Regions from separate parts of the Mesorhizobium sp. M7A.F.Ca.US.007.01.2.1 genome, predicted to be linked through region 1. Evidence: predicted binding sites of a transcription regulator. Region 1 holds the regulator's gene; each other region holds the start of a gene.

Region 1 (4,066 bases):
TTCGACGTCGGTAAGCTGCTTGCCGGGATTGGACTGCGCATCGGCGGAGATGTACTTGTCGCCGGCGGCCTCGATCGCCGTCTTCATGGCGGCCTCGTCGGTCTTCCAGCGTTCCTCCTGGAAGTTGGACCACGAAACGCCGACGACTTTGTCCTTCGCCTGCGCGACAGACGCGAGCGTCAGCGACATGGCGGCACCCGCCAGGATGGCGGCTGTGAATCTTTTCATATTATCCTCCCTGCGCCGCGTATGGCGCGACCAAACTGGCCCGAAGGCCGCACAGAGGCCCTATTTTTTCGAGCCTCGAAAAAATACTGGGCCAACGCCCGAACGCTGTCAACATCGATTCTGATGGATTTTGATGTCGTTTCGAATTTTTTTCGGGCCTCGGAATAAATAAATGACACGGCGCGCGGCTTCTGCCAGTATTTGACCGCGTCACCGACAGCGTTCCAGGGCAGGAAGAACCGCGGCGACCGGGAGGATATGAAAGAGCATGTCGGTCGGAATCCGCCACGACGATTTGCGCCGCCGCAACCGCGCGATGGTGATCGCGGCGGTGCGCCGCGCCGGACAGCCGTCGCGCACCGAGATCGCCGCAACCACAAGCCTCAGCCATTCGACGATCTCGGCGATCTCATCCGACCTGATCGTCGAAGGCATCCTGACCGAAAGCAAGCCGAGCGAGGCCGGCTCGCTCAAACGCGGCCGTCCGCAGGTCGGCCTCAGCCTCAATCCGGAAGCGGCCGCGGTAATGACCGTGGTGCTGTCGCTGAACTTCCTCTCGGTCGCCGTCATCGACTATGCCGGCCAGGTAATATCCGAGGAACAGCGTCGGCTCGACACGCTGACGATGTCGCGCGACTCGCTGATCGGTGAGTGCACGGCAATCGTGCGGCGCCGCCTGGAAGATCCCGACCTGGACGTGCGCAGCATCGCCCGCATCGCGCTGGCCGTCCAGGGCATCACCGACACCCGTGCCCGCTCCATGCTGTGGTCGCCGATCACGCCGCACACCGACATCGCCTTCGCCGACATATTCGAAGAGGAGTTCGGCATCCCCGCCATTATGGAGAACGACTGCAACATGATGGCGGTGGCGCTGCGCTGGCGCGACCCCGATCGTTACCGCGACGATTTCATCGCCATCCTCCTGTCGCACGGCATCGGCATGGGGCTGGTGCTGAAGGGCGAATTGTTCACCGGCACCCATTCCTCGGGCGGCGAATTCGGCCACATGATTCATCGGCCGAACGGGGCGCTGTGTCGCTGCGGACGGCGCGGCTGCGTCGAAGCCTATGCCGGCAATTATGCCATCTGGCGCAACGCGCGGCAGATGGGCGAGGATGCAGAACCCGTCGCCGATGTCAGCGATGCCGACATGCGCGCCCTGGCTGCCGCCGCCCGCGAAAGGGACGGACCCGAACGGGAAGCCTATCGCAAGGCCGGCGAAGTGCTCGGCTACGGCCTCGGCAGCCTGTTCGCGCTGATCGATCCGGCCCCCGTCGCCATGGTCGGCGTCAGCGCCGCCGCCTTCGACCTGATCGAGCCGGCATTGCGGCAAGCGATTGCCCAGACCGCCGGCGGCCAGCATTCCAAGTCGATTTCCTTCGACACCGAGCCGAACGAACTGCCGCTGATCCGCGAAGGCTGCGCCATGCGGGCGCTGATCTTCGTCGATCAGGAGATTTTTGCGCCGGGCGTGCAGGCGAGATCCGGTTTCGGCGGCAAGAACGTGGCGTGAGTTCAAACGAGGGAGTTCAGTCCTCGCGAATGGCGTAACCCGCCCCACGGATGGTGCGGATGACATCGGGCATGCGGCCGTTGTTGACCGCCTTGCGCAGCCGGCCGACATGCACATCGACCGTGCGTTCGTCGATGTAGATCGTCTCGCCCCAGACATTGTCGAGCAGTTGGCTGCGCGAGAACACGCGGCCTGGATGGCGCATCATGAATTCAAGCAGGCGGAATTCCGTCGGCCCGAGCCGGATCTCGCTCTTCTTGCGATAGACACGGTGCGACTCGCGATCGAGCACGATATCGCCGACCTTGAGCACGCTGGACAGCACTTCCGGCTTGGCCCGGCGCAGCAGCGCCTTGACCCTGGCCATGAACTCCGGCGTCGAGAAAGGCTTGACCAGATAGTCGTCGGCACCGGTCGAGAGGCCGCGCACGCGGTCGCTTTCCTCGCCTCGCGCGGTCAGCATGATGATCGGCAGCCGCTCGGTCTCGGGACGCATCCTTAGCCGGCGGCAGAGTTCGATACCGGAAACCGCAGGCACCATCCAGTCGAGCACCAGAAGGTCTGGAACGTTCTCCTGCAGCCGGATTTCGGCCTCGTCGCCGCGCGTCACCACCTCGACCTGGTAACCTTCGGATTCGAGATTGTAGCGGAGCAGCACGCCTAGCGGCTCCTCATCCTCCACCACCATGATGCGTGGCGCGATCATCGGCTGGTCACCCCTGTCATGCCGCTGGCGCGGACATTGCCGTCTCGTCCTGCTTCGGACGATTGGCTGGCAACTGCGTGCCGGTCAAAACATAATAGGCATTTTCGGCGATGTTGGTCACGTGGTCGCCGATCCGCTCGAGGTTCTTGGCGCAAAACAACAGGTGCGTGCACGCCGTGATGTTGCGCGGATCTTCCATCATGTAGGTCAGCAGTTCGCGGAACACCGATGTGTATTTGACGTCGATGCGTTCATCATTGTTTCTGAGCGTGGCAAGCGCTGCCGCGTCAGCGGCGGCATACTCGTCGACGACCCCCTGCACCTGGATCAGCACCAGCTGCGCCATCGCGTCGATCGAATGCGAAAGGTCGTGCGGCGTGACGCTCAGCCCGACAGTGCCGACGCGCTTGGCGATGTTCTTGGCAAGGTCACCGATGCGCTCGAGGTCGCCGGCCATGCGGATCGAACCGACTACCGCGCGCAGATCGTTGGCCATTGGCTGGCGCTTGGCGATCAGCGTGATGGCACGATCGTCCAGCTCGCGCTGGCGTGCATCCATGATGGCGTCGTCGGAAACCACCCGCTGCGCCAGCGCATTGTCCGAATTGAGCAAAGCCCTGGTCGAGCCACCGACCATCGAGCGGGCGAGATCGCCCATGTCGCGGATCAGCTGGCTGATCTGCTCCAGATCCTCATCGAAAGATGCGACGGTATGTTCACCCATGATCTTCGTCCCTCATATGCCAGAGATCAGCCGAACCGGCCGGTGATGTAGTCCTGGGTGCGTTTGTCGTCGGGGGTGGTGAACATCTTGTCGGTGGCGCCCTCCTCGACCAGATAGCCAAGATGGAACATCGCGGTGCGCTGCGACACGCGCGCTGCCTGCTGCATCGAATGGGTGACGATGACGATCGTATAGTTCTGACGCAGTTCATCGATCAGTTCCTCGACACGAGCGGTGGCGATCGGGTCGAGCGCCGAACACGGTTCGTCCATCAGGATCACCTCGGGTGACACGGCGATGGCGCGTGCAATGCACAGGCGCTGCTGCTGGCCACCGGAAAGACCCGTGCCAGGTTCCTGCAAACGGTCCTTCACCTCGTTCCAGATTGCCGCCTTCTTCAGGCTGGACTCGACGATCTGATCCATGTCGGCCTTGCGCTTGGCCAATCCGTGGATGCGCGGCCCATAGGCGACGTTCTCGTAGATCGACTTGGGGAACGGATTGGGTTTCTGGAACACCATGCCGACGCGCGCCCTGAGTTCGACGACATCGATGTTCTTGTCGTAGATGTCCTCTTCGTCGAGCGTGATCTTGCCGGTTACCCGTGCTGAATCGATGGTGTCGTTCATGCGGTTGAGGCAGCGCAGGAAGGTGGACTTGCCGCAGCCGGAGGGGCCGATCAGCGCCGTCACCTGGTTCAGGCGGACGTCGAGATCGACGTCGAACAGCGCCTGCTTCTCGCCGTAGAACACGCCGACCTTGTCGCCGCGCATTTTGATCACTTCGTTCGACTTCATCTTGTCGCCCACTGCGTTTTCAAGGGACTGTTCGGTCATGATGTTCATACCAAAATGCCTTTTTTCTACCAGCGCCGCTCGAACCGACGCCGAAG
Region 2 (4,066 bases), on a different contig from region 1:
GGGGTGATTGCGGGCATAGCCGCGCTGGGTGGAATAGCCGAGCGCCAGCAGGAACCCTTCATCGCCGCGTGACAGCGCCTGCAGGCGGATGTCGCGCGCCATCGGGAATTCGAGCGGCTCGCGGGTGATGTCGCCGGGGACATGGTCCTGCGGCATGTCGCCATCCGGTTCGATCAAGCCTTCGCGGGCGAGGATCGCCGAGACGCGCGGCATGGCTTGCGCTTCCGTGTCGCGCAGCAAGGGCTCGGCGACATCGGCGCCTGCGGCAAGCTCGGGATCGAGCAGCCGGTGGGTGTAGTCGAAGGTCGGTCCGAGCAACTGGCCGCCGGGCAGATCCTTGTAGGTCGCCGAGACGCGCCGCTCGACCAGCATGTTGGCGGTGTCGATGGGCCTGGAGTAGCCGAAGCGCGGCAGCGTGGTGCGGTAGGCGCGCACCAGGAAGATCGCCTCGATCATGTCGCCGCGCGCCTGGACGATGGCGAGCGCGGCCAGTTCACGATCATAGAGCGAGCCTTCGCTCATCACCCGGTCGACGCCGAGCGCCAGCTGCTCGACGATCTGGTCGAGACGAAGGGCGGGCACCGAACGGTCGCCACGCCGGCGGTCGGCCAGCAGGCTGTGGGCGTTGGCGATTGCCGCTTCGCCGCCTTTTACCGCGACATACATCTTACGCCTCCATCGTCTTGATGCGCGTCGTGCGCGGCAGGCAGGCAATGCCGCCTGATGTGGCGAGGATGATGTCGACGCCGCGCGGAAAGCGCTTGATATTCTGCTTCCACTGCTCGACGAAATGGCGTGGCATCTGCGCCGGCGCGATCGTGGCGCTGGTTTCGATGCCGGGACCTTCGAGCAATAGCGGCGTGCCGGAGACCAGATCGCTGACCTGCAGGATCAGCGTCGTCGAGCGGTCGGGATAATCCTGCGTGCCCTGCGAAAAGCCATCGAGCGCCATCATCTCGGCAGGTGCGGCGATCAAGGCGAAATGCGCATCGGCCGGTGTGTTGGCCAATGGCGCGCCGGTATGGAAACCAAGCCAGGATCTGATCGCGGTGGAGGCCTGCAAAGCCGGGTCGAGCCAGAGCGGCGTGTCGTTGTCGCACAGCGCCAGCGCTATGGCGCCGGCGGTAGCCGAGAGCGGCGCCGGCGGGCGGGCGAAGGCCGGCAGCGGCTGCACGCTGCCCGGCCGCGCCATTGCGTCCATCACGGCGCGGAACACGGTCTGGGCGTTGAAGACCGGATCGGCGAACCCGCCCTCGATCGATTGCACAGCTGCGTCCATCAGTCTTCTCCGCGAACCATGGTGAAGAAATCGACCTTCGTTGCCGCCGTCTCGGCGCGGCGTTTTTCGTGCGCCATGGTCAGAGCCGACCGCAGAGGCGCTATCAGTCCGGTCTCGACCTCATTGCGGCGGGCAGGGTCCTGCCATAGGGCGTCGGCGATAGCCGCCAGCTTCGCCTTCTGCTTGTCGCGGCCAAGCGCATAGCAATGGCCGACCTGTCCGGTGGGTAGCCTGACTGTGGCGCGGGTGACGGTCGCCTCGCCGACATTGAAAGGGGCGCCGCCGCCGCCGATGCGGCCGCGCAGGGTGACCAGGCCGGTTTCGGGGCCGCGCAACAGTTCAGCGTCCGAAGGCAGTCCGGCCTCATTCCAGAGCCGGACGATGTCATCGCCGCTGGATTGCGCAAGGGTTGCCATGGCGGCCTTGCGCTCGGCCTGGTGGCGGGCTTCCTGTCCTCGCATAAGCTATCGTCCTCGTGGCCAAATTTGTCTATTGATATAGACAACTATACAAATTATACCTATTATCTAACGGGTGTCCATGACGGGTGGATGACAGCGATAGAAGACTGGGCGCTGGAAGACTGGGCGCTGGAAGGTTGGGGGCAATGATGGTCGGGCGGCTGTTAGCGGACAGCATCGAGCGGCGCAGTGGCGTTTCGCTGTGGCGGCAGATCGCCGACAAGATCCTGCATGCGATCGCCATCGGCGATTTCACGGAGAATGCAGCGCTGCCGCCGGAGGTGGCGCTGGCAGAACGCTATGGCGTCAACCGTCACACGGTGCGCAACGCCATATCAGCCCTTGTAAGGGAAGGCGTGCTGCGGGCCGAGCAGGGGCGCGGCACCTTCGTACTGTCGCGCAAGCGGCTGTCCTATCCGATCGGGGCGCGCACACGGTTTTCGACAGGGCTGCAAGGGCAAACGACGGAACGGCACATCGTCCTGCTCGCCTCGTCGGTCGAGCCGGCCAGCCAGCGCGTCGCCGAGGGACTGGGTCTTCCCAAGGGAGCCGATGTGATCCGGTTGGAAACGCGCGGCGAAGCCGACGGACGGCCGGTGTCGCGCGCTGCCGGCTGGTTCGAGGCCCGGCGCTTTGCCGGCATCGATGCCGCGATGGCGGAAACAGGCTCGATCACCGCATCGCTGGCGCGGTTCGGCATAGACGACTATCTCAGGCAATCGACCGTGCTGTCGGCGCGCCATGCCGATGCGGCGGACCTTGCCGACCTCGACCTGCAGCCGGGCGCCATCGTGCTGGTCACGGTTGCCGTCAACGTCACGCCGGACGGCCAGCCGATCCAGTTTTCCGAGTCGCGCTTTCCGGCCGAACGGGTGGAGCTGAAGCTGTCGGCGCTGTAGGGAGTGCCCGGCCCAGCTCGGCCGCATTCACTTGCCAGCGGCGGCGCATTTGAGGACCGGCTTCGCCGCCTGCCATGTTATAACCCCACCTCGATCACAGCCTTGATCAGGCCGGATTTCTCATGCGCCCAACGAGCCAGATCGCGCGGCGTGGCGGCGAGTGTGGTGCGGTGTGTGACGAGCTTGGCCAGTGGTACGGCCCCGTTGCGGATCGAGGCGGCGACATGGTCGAAGTCGGCGCGCAGCGCGTTGCGGCTGCCGATCAGCGTCATCTCGCGCTTGTGGAATTCCGGATCGGAAAAGCTGATGTCGTCCTTGACGACGGAGACCAGCACCAGCGTTCCGCCATGCGCGACATGGGCGAAGGCCGACTGCACCGACTGGGTGTTGCCGGTGGCGTCGAAGACCACATCGAAGCCTTCGCCTGATGTCGCTTCCCTGATCAGATCGGGCACCGCGCCGCGCGAGCCGTCTAGGGTCTGGAAACCAAGCTCGTTTCCAGCGAAGGCGAGCCTTTCACTGCTCATGTCGAGCAGCGTCACGTCGAGCCCGGCGATGCGGGCGAAGATGGCGGTGCCGAGCCCGATCGGGCCGGCGCCGATGACCAGCGTGTGGGCGCCGGGGTCGGCGCGGGCGCGCCGCACGGCATGCGCGCCGATGGCCAGGAACTCGACGGCAGCGGCGTCGGCCAGCGAAAGGCCGTTGGCCGGATAGAGATTTTGCGCCGGCACCAGGATGCGTTCGCACATGGCGCCGTCGCGATGCACGCCAAGCACCTCGATCCTGACACAGCAATTGGGCTTGCCGTGCCGGCAGGCGATGCACTTGCCGCAGGAAAGATAGGGGTTGACGACGACGGGCTCACCAATGGCCAGTTCGACGCCTTCGCCGGTCTCCATCACGGTACCCGAGACCTCATGACCCATGATGCGGGGATAGGCGAGGAACGGGTGCTTGCCCTCGAAAATGTGGTAGTCGGTGCCGCAGATGCCGACATGGCTGACCGCCACCAGCGCCCAGCCGGGAGGCGGTGCCTCGGGTGCGGGCCGGTCTTCAAGGACAAGATCGCCGGGCGAACGGCAGAGGACGGCTTTCATGCGCTAATCCAGTCATGAAATCGCCGGCCCGTTGGTGTGGCGGACCGGCGGTTGATTGCGGGGTCGCTACTTGCCGCGGCGGCGCAGGCCGTCGAAGTAGACGATGATGATGATCAGCGCGCCGGTGATGATGCGCTGCCAGAACGAATTGACGTTGAGCAGGTTGGCGCCGTTGTTGATGGTGGCCAGGATGAAGGCGCCGAGCAGCGGCCCATGCACCGAGCCGACGGCGCCGAACAGCGAGGTGCCGCCGATGACCGACGACGCGATCGCCTGCAGTTCCCAGCCCTCGGCCTGCGTCGGGTTGCCGATGCCGATGCGGGCGGCCAG
Region 3 (4,066 bases), on a different contig from region 1:
CCTCGGTGATGGTCGACTTGAAGCCGTCGGTGCGCTGCACGGCGGCATAGACGCCAGCCTGGCCTTCGACGATGGCGACCTTGCCGCCATCCGGACGGTTCTTGATGAACCATTTGGCGACGCGCACGCCATTGTCGCGCTGGACATTGCCGACATAATGTTCGGCCTGCGGGATCACGGCGTCATTGACGTTGACCACCGGCACGTTGGCGGCCTTGGCTTGCTCCATGATCGGCTGCAGATTGGCATCCGTCTGCGGCGAGACGAGCAGCACGTTGTAGCCCTGCGTCACCAGGCCTTCGGCGATGGTGAGCTGGCCGAGCTGGTCGCCCTCGCTTTGCGCTGCCTGATAGACGACGGGAACGCCGACCTTGGCGCCGAATGCCGTGTAGCCCTCGCCCAGCGAGCGCCAGTATTCATTGGTCAGCGTCTTGGAGACGGCGCCTGCCTTGGTGCCTTCGGGCAGCTTGGGGAACGCGCCGAATTTGGCCTCGACCTGCGACCAGTCGATGCGGTCCTTTTCCGTGTCGGAATTGAGCGGCGCGAGGTCGGCCGAAAAGGCAGAGCCGATCGACAGCGCCATCAGTGCGGCGGTAGCCGTGGCAAGCAGAAGTTTCATTGTATTCCTCCCTTGTTGAAAACGATAATGGTGCGCATGCCTCAGCTATCCGGCCCGAGCATGATTTCCTGGATGATGGCCTGCGACGTCACCGCATCCTGGCTGTCCATGGCGGCGGACAGGCGATTGTCCTGCCCCAGCCGGTCGACGACGCGCAGCATGCGCTTGACGGTGGCGATGTTGACTTCGCACTCGCGCACCGGATCGAGCCCGGTCATGTCGGGGAACGTGTCGAAATAGATGGCGCCGGCGTAACCGTCGCGGCGAATCTGCCTGAGCAACTCGATGGTCTGCAGCGTGTGCACCGCGCCGACCATCAGGCCGTCGTCGCGCTTGGCGTAGCCGTCGTTCAGATGCACGCCGAGCAGCTTGCTGTGGCGCGCCACCAGGGCCGCGGCAAAGGCCGGCTGTTCGTCGGCATAGAGCACATGGGCGAAATCGAGGGTGACGCCCAGATTGGGCAGGCCGACATCGCGGATCGCCAGCAAGGTCGTCGCCGCATCCGGCATCAGGCTGTAGGAGCGTGGTTCGTTCGGTTTGTACTCAAGGCTGATCTGACAGTCGGGATCATGCGCGGCTACTTCACGAATCCCATCGATTTCGTGTTGCCAAAGCGTCACATAGTCGGCCTGGAAGGCGTAGTCGAAGCCATCCTGGCCGAGCCACAGCGTCATCAGGCTGGCGCCGGCCTCACGCACGGCATCGATGCCGGCTTTGGTCAGGTCGATGGCCTCGCGGCGCACCGCCGGATCCGGATTGGTGAATGCGCCGAGCTTGAAGGCGGGGTTGGAGTAGTAGCGCATGGCAAAGCCATTGATGGAAAGCCCGAGATCGCCGAGTTTGAGGGCGATTTCCGCAGGCTTTTCACTGACATGGTCGGGAAAGTTGAGGTCGAGATCGGTAAGCCCGCCGACCTTGGCGGCGCGCGCCGCCATCTGCAGCAGCGACGGCTTGCCGGTAAGATCAGGCCATTCGGCCTGCGGCCGCGAGGCAAAGGAATTCAGGCGCGTGGCGAAACGAGTGGCTGTCATGGTCGATCCTTCAATCGTCATGACTTCACATAAATACAAATATTTGTAAAGTTATTGTTTTGAGGGGCGGGCGGTGAGCTGTGTCGACGGCCGGGGCTGAGCCGCGCGAAGGCGCAGGTTTCCCAGCGGCGTCGCCGGACAATCCGTCAGAACGGTGGGATCACTGACCGAGAGCGTGCGACGAAGCCGTCGAGTTCGAGGTGCTCCATGTGCGAGATCGCCCGGCAGGACGCGCCGTCGCGGCTAGTGCACCGGCGAAAAAGAGCCCAACGATTGACCGGCCAAAGGCACCGTCACACGACCGCGCAGGGAGATGCAGATCGCCGCTGCCTGGCGCTCGATCAGCGTCAGCACATCACATCGTTCACGCAATGATGTCGGGAATGATCTTGTCTTCCAGCGCCATCAGCCGGTCCTTGAGGAACAGCTTCTTCTTCTTCATGCGCTGGATCTGCAGCGGATCGCAGGCCATGGCGATCATCGCGTTGATGGCTGCATCGAAATCGGCGTGTTCCTGCTTCAGGCGGGAAAATTCGAGGCGAATATCGGCCTGTTCCTGATCGGACATTCTCTACCGTCTGCACGTCTGCGGCGCCCAAAGCTGGGCCTGATTGGGCGGGGCCGGGTGTTTTGTCACCGGCGTGCAGCCCATATCACATTTCACAGTGTCGTGGAATGCTACCACGGATCATTCGACATCGCCCGCGGAAGGTGACACACTGTCACCGTGCCGTCACAGAAGCGAACCTGCGGTGGACGCGCCGTGACGGTTGCAATCGAGGAAAACCATGAAAGGGAGAACCAATCATGTCTCTTGCATCCCATCTTGATGAGTTGCAGCGGAAACACGGCGACATCGAACGTGAAATCGATGACGCGATGAATCATCCATCGGTCGACGACCTCGAAATCGTGAATCTTAAGCGACGCAAGCTGGCACTCAAGGACGAGATTGAAAAACTAAGAGGAAAACCGACCACGCATTGATGCCCTCCTGACATAGCCGCGCGGTATCCGCGGCCTCTTTTCCCGGCGGCTCCCCGCCGCCGGCGTGGAGAGGTTTGATTTCCCAGCACGGTCTGTCAGCCGAAGCTGGACTTGCACCCGGCTTAATATCCGCTTCGGCCGTCGCCCGTTTCGCCAGATCATCGATTGTTTTTGGTCGTTGGCGACGTGCCGATTCGGGCCAGTGGCGACCTGTCGCCATTGACAAGCCATCTTTGCTCCTCCACCTCATGCCCGGACCTCAGCGCATCGGCCCGGGGCGTCGTTGTGCGCCCATGCAGGACACAAGATGCTCCAGAGACAAAAGGCTGCCGGCATGACCGGATATTTTTCCTCTCCTTTCCCCCGCCGCACCTCGGTCGGCGTCGATGTCGGCGGCGTGGTCGTCGGCGGCGGCGCGCCCGTTGTCGTCCAATCGATGACCAACACCGACACGGCCGATATCGACCAGACCGTCGCGCAGGTCGCAGCACTGCACCGGGCCGGCTCCGAGATCGTGCGCATCACCGTCGATCGCGACGAGAGTGCCGCCGCCGTACCGCGCATTCATGAGCGGCTTCAGCGGCTTGGCATCAACGTGCCGCTGGTCGGCGATTTCCACTATATCGGCCACAAGCTCTTGGCCGATCACCCGGCCTGCGCCGAGGCGCTGGCCAAATATCGGATCAACCCCGGCAATGTCGGCTTCAAGGACAAGAAGGACCGGCAGTTCGCCGACATCGTCGAGATGGCGATCAGGCATGACAAGCCGGTGCGCATCGGTGTCAACTGGGGCTCGCTCGACCAGGAGCTTTTGACCCGGCTGATGGACGACAACCAGGACAAGGGTTTTCCGCTGACGGCGCAAGAGGTGATGCGCGAGGCGATCGTGCAGTCGGCCATTCTCTCGGCCGAGATGGCGGAAGAGATCGGCCTTGGCCGCGAGAAAATCATCCTGTCGGCCAAGGTCAGCGGCGTGCAGGACCTGATTGCCGTCTATGCCGAGCTCGCCACCCGCTCCAACCATGCACTGCATCTCGGCCTGACTGAAGCCGGCATGGGCTCGAAAGGCATCGTCGCTTCGTCGGCCGCCATGGGCATCCTGCTGCAGCAAGGCATCGGCGACACCATCCGCATCTCGCTGACGCCGGAGCCGAATGGCGACCGCACGCGCGAGGTGCAGGTTTCGCAGGAATTGCTGCAGACGATGGGGTTCAGGCAGTTCGTGCCGATCGTCGCCGCGTGTCCCGGCTGCGGCCGCACGACCTCGACCGTGTTCCAGGAGCTCGCTCAGAACATCCAGGCAGATCTCAGGAAGAACATGCCGGTGTGGCGCGACAAATATCCCGGCGTCGAGAACCTCAAGGTCGCGGTGATGGGTTGCATCGTCAACGGCCCGGGCGAGTCCAAGCATGCCGATATCGGCATTTCG

What was found. Region 1 encodes PhoB, which activates phosphate uptake and scavenging genes when phosphate is short. Its sites were predicted from a motif close to TGTCATNNANCTGTCAT; they were not measured.
Region 2: a site for PhoB is predicted at 1,820-1,836, ahead of phnF (phosphonate metabolism transcriptional regulator PhnF). Genes of this name have one in related genera too.
Region 3: a site for PhoB is predicted at 2,371-2,387, ahead of EN949_RS20100 (YdcH family protein). Genes of this name have one in related genera too.

What each region holds. Positions count from the first base shown of each region.
Region 1 covers NZ_RZQP01000027.1:15,067-19,132, forward strand. Annotated here, with positions in the region: gene xylF (D-xylose ABC transporter substrate-binding protein) at 1-228, opposite strand, end outside; gene EN949_RS07745 (ROK family protein) at 497-1,744, shown strand; gene phoB (phosphate regulon transcriptional regulator PhoB) at 1,761-2,450, opposite strand; gene phoU (phosphate signaling complex protein PhoU) at 2,467-3,174, opposite strand; gene pstB (phosphate ABC transporter ATP-binding protein PstB) at 3,201-4,019, opposite strand; gene pstA (phosphate ABC transporter permease PstA) at 4,037-4,066, opposite strand, start outside.
Region 2 covers NZ_RZQP01000047.1:29,793-33,858, reverse strand. Annotated here, with positions in the region: gene EN949_RS11665 (carbon-phosphorus lyase complex subunit PhnI) at 1-666, opposite strand, end outside; gene phnH (phosphonate C-P lyase system protein PhnH) at 668-1,279, opposite strand; gene phnG (phosphonate C-P lyase system protein PhnG) at 1,279-1,740, opposite strand; gene phnF (phosphonate metabolism transcriptional regulator PhnF) at 1,890-2,639, shown strand; gene EN949_RS11645 (zinc-binding alcohol dehydrogenase family protein) at 2,717-3,736, opposite strand; gene EN949_RS11640 (ABC transporter permease) at 3,803-4,066, opposite strand, start outside.
Region 3 covers NZ_RZQP01000112.1:8,360-12,425, reverse strand. Annotated here, with positions in the region: gene EN949_RS20115 (substrate-binding domain-containing protein) at 1-619, opposite strand, end outside; gene EN949_RS20110 (TIM barrel protein) at 661-1,650, opposite strand; gene EN949_RS20105 (DUF465 domain-containing protein) at 2,015-2,218, opposite strand; gene EN949_RS20100 (YdcH family protein) at 2,458-2,637, shown strand; gene ispG (flavodoxin-dependent (E)-4-hydroxy-3-methylbut-2-enyl-diphosphate synthase) at 2,972-4,066, shown strand, end outside.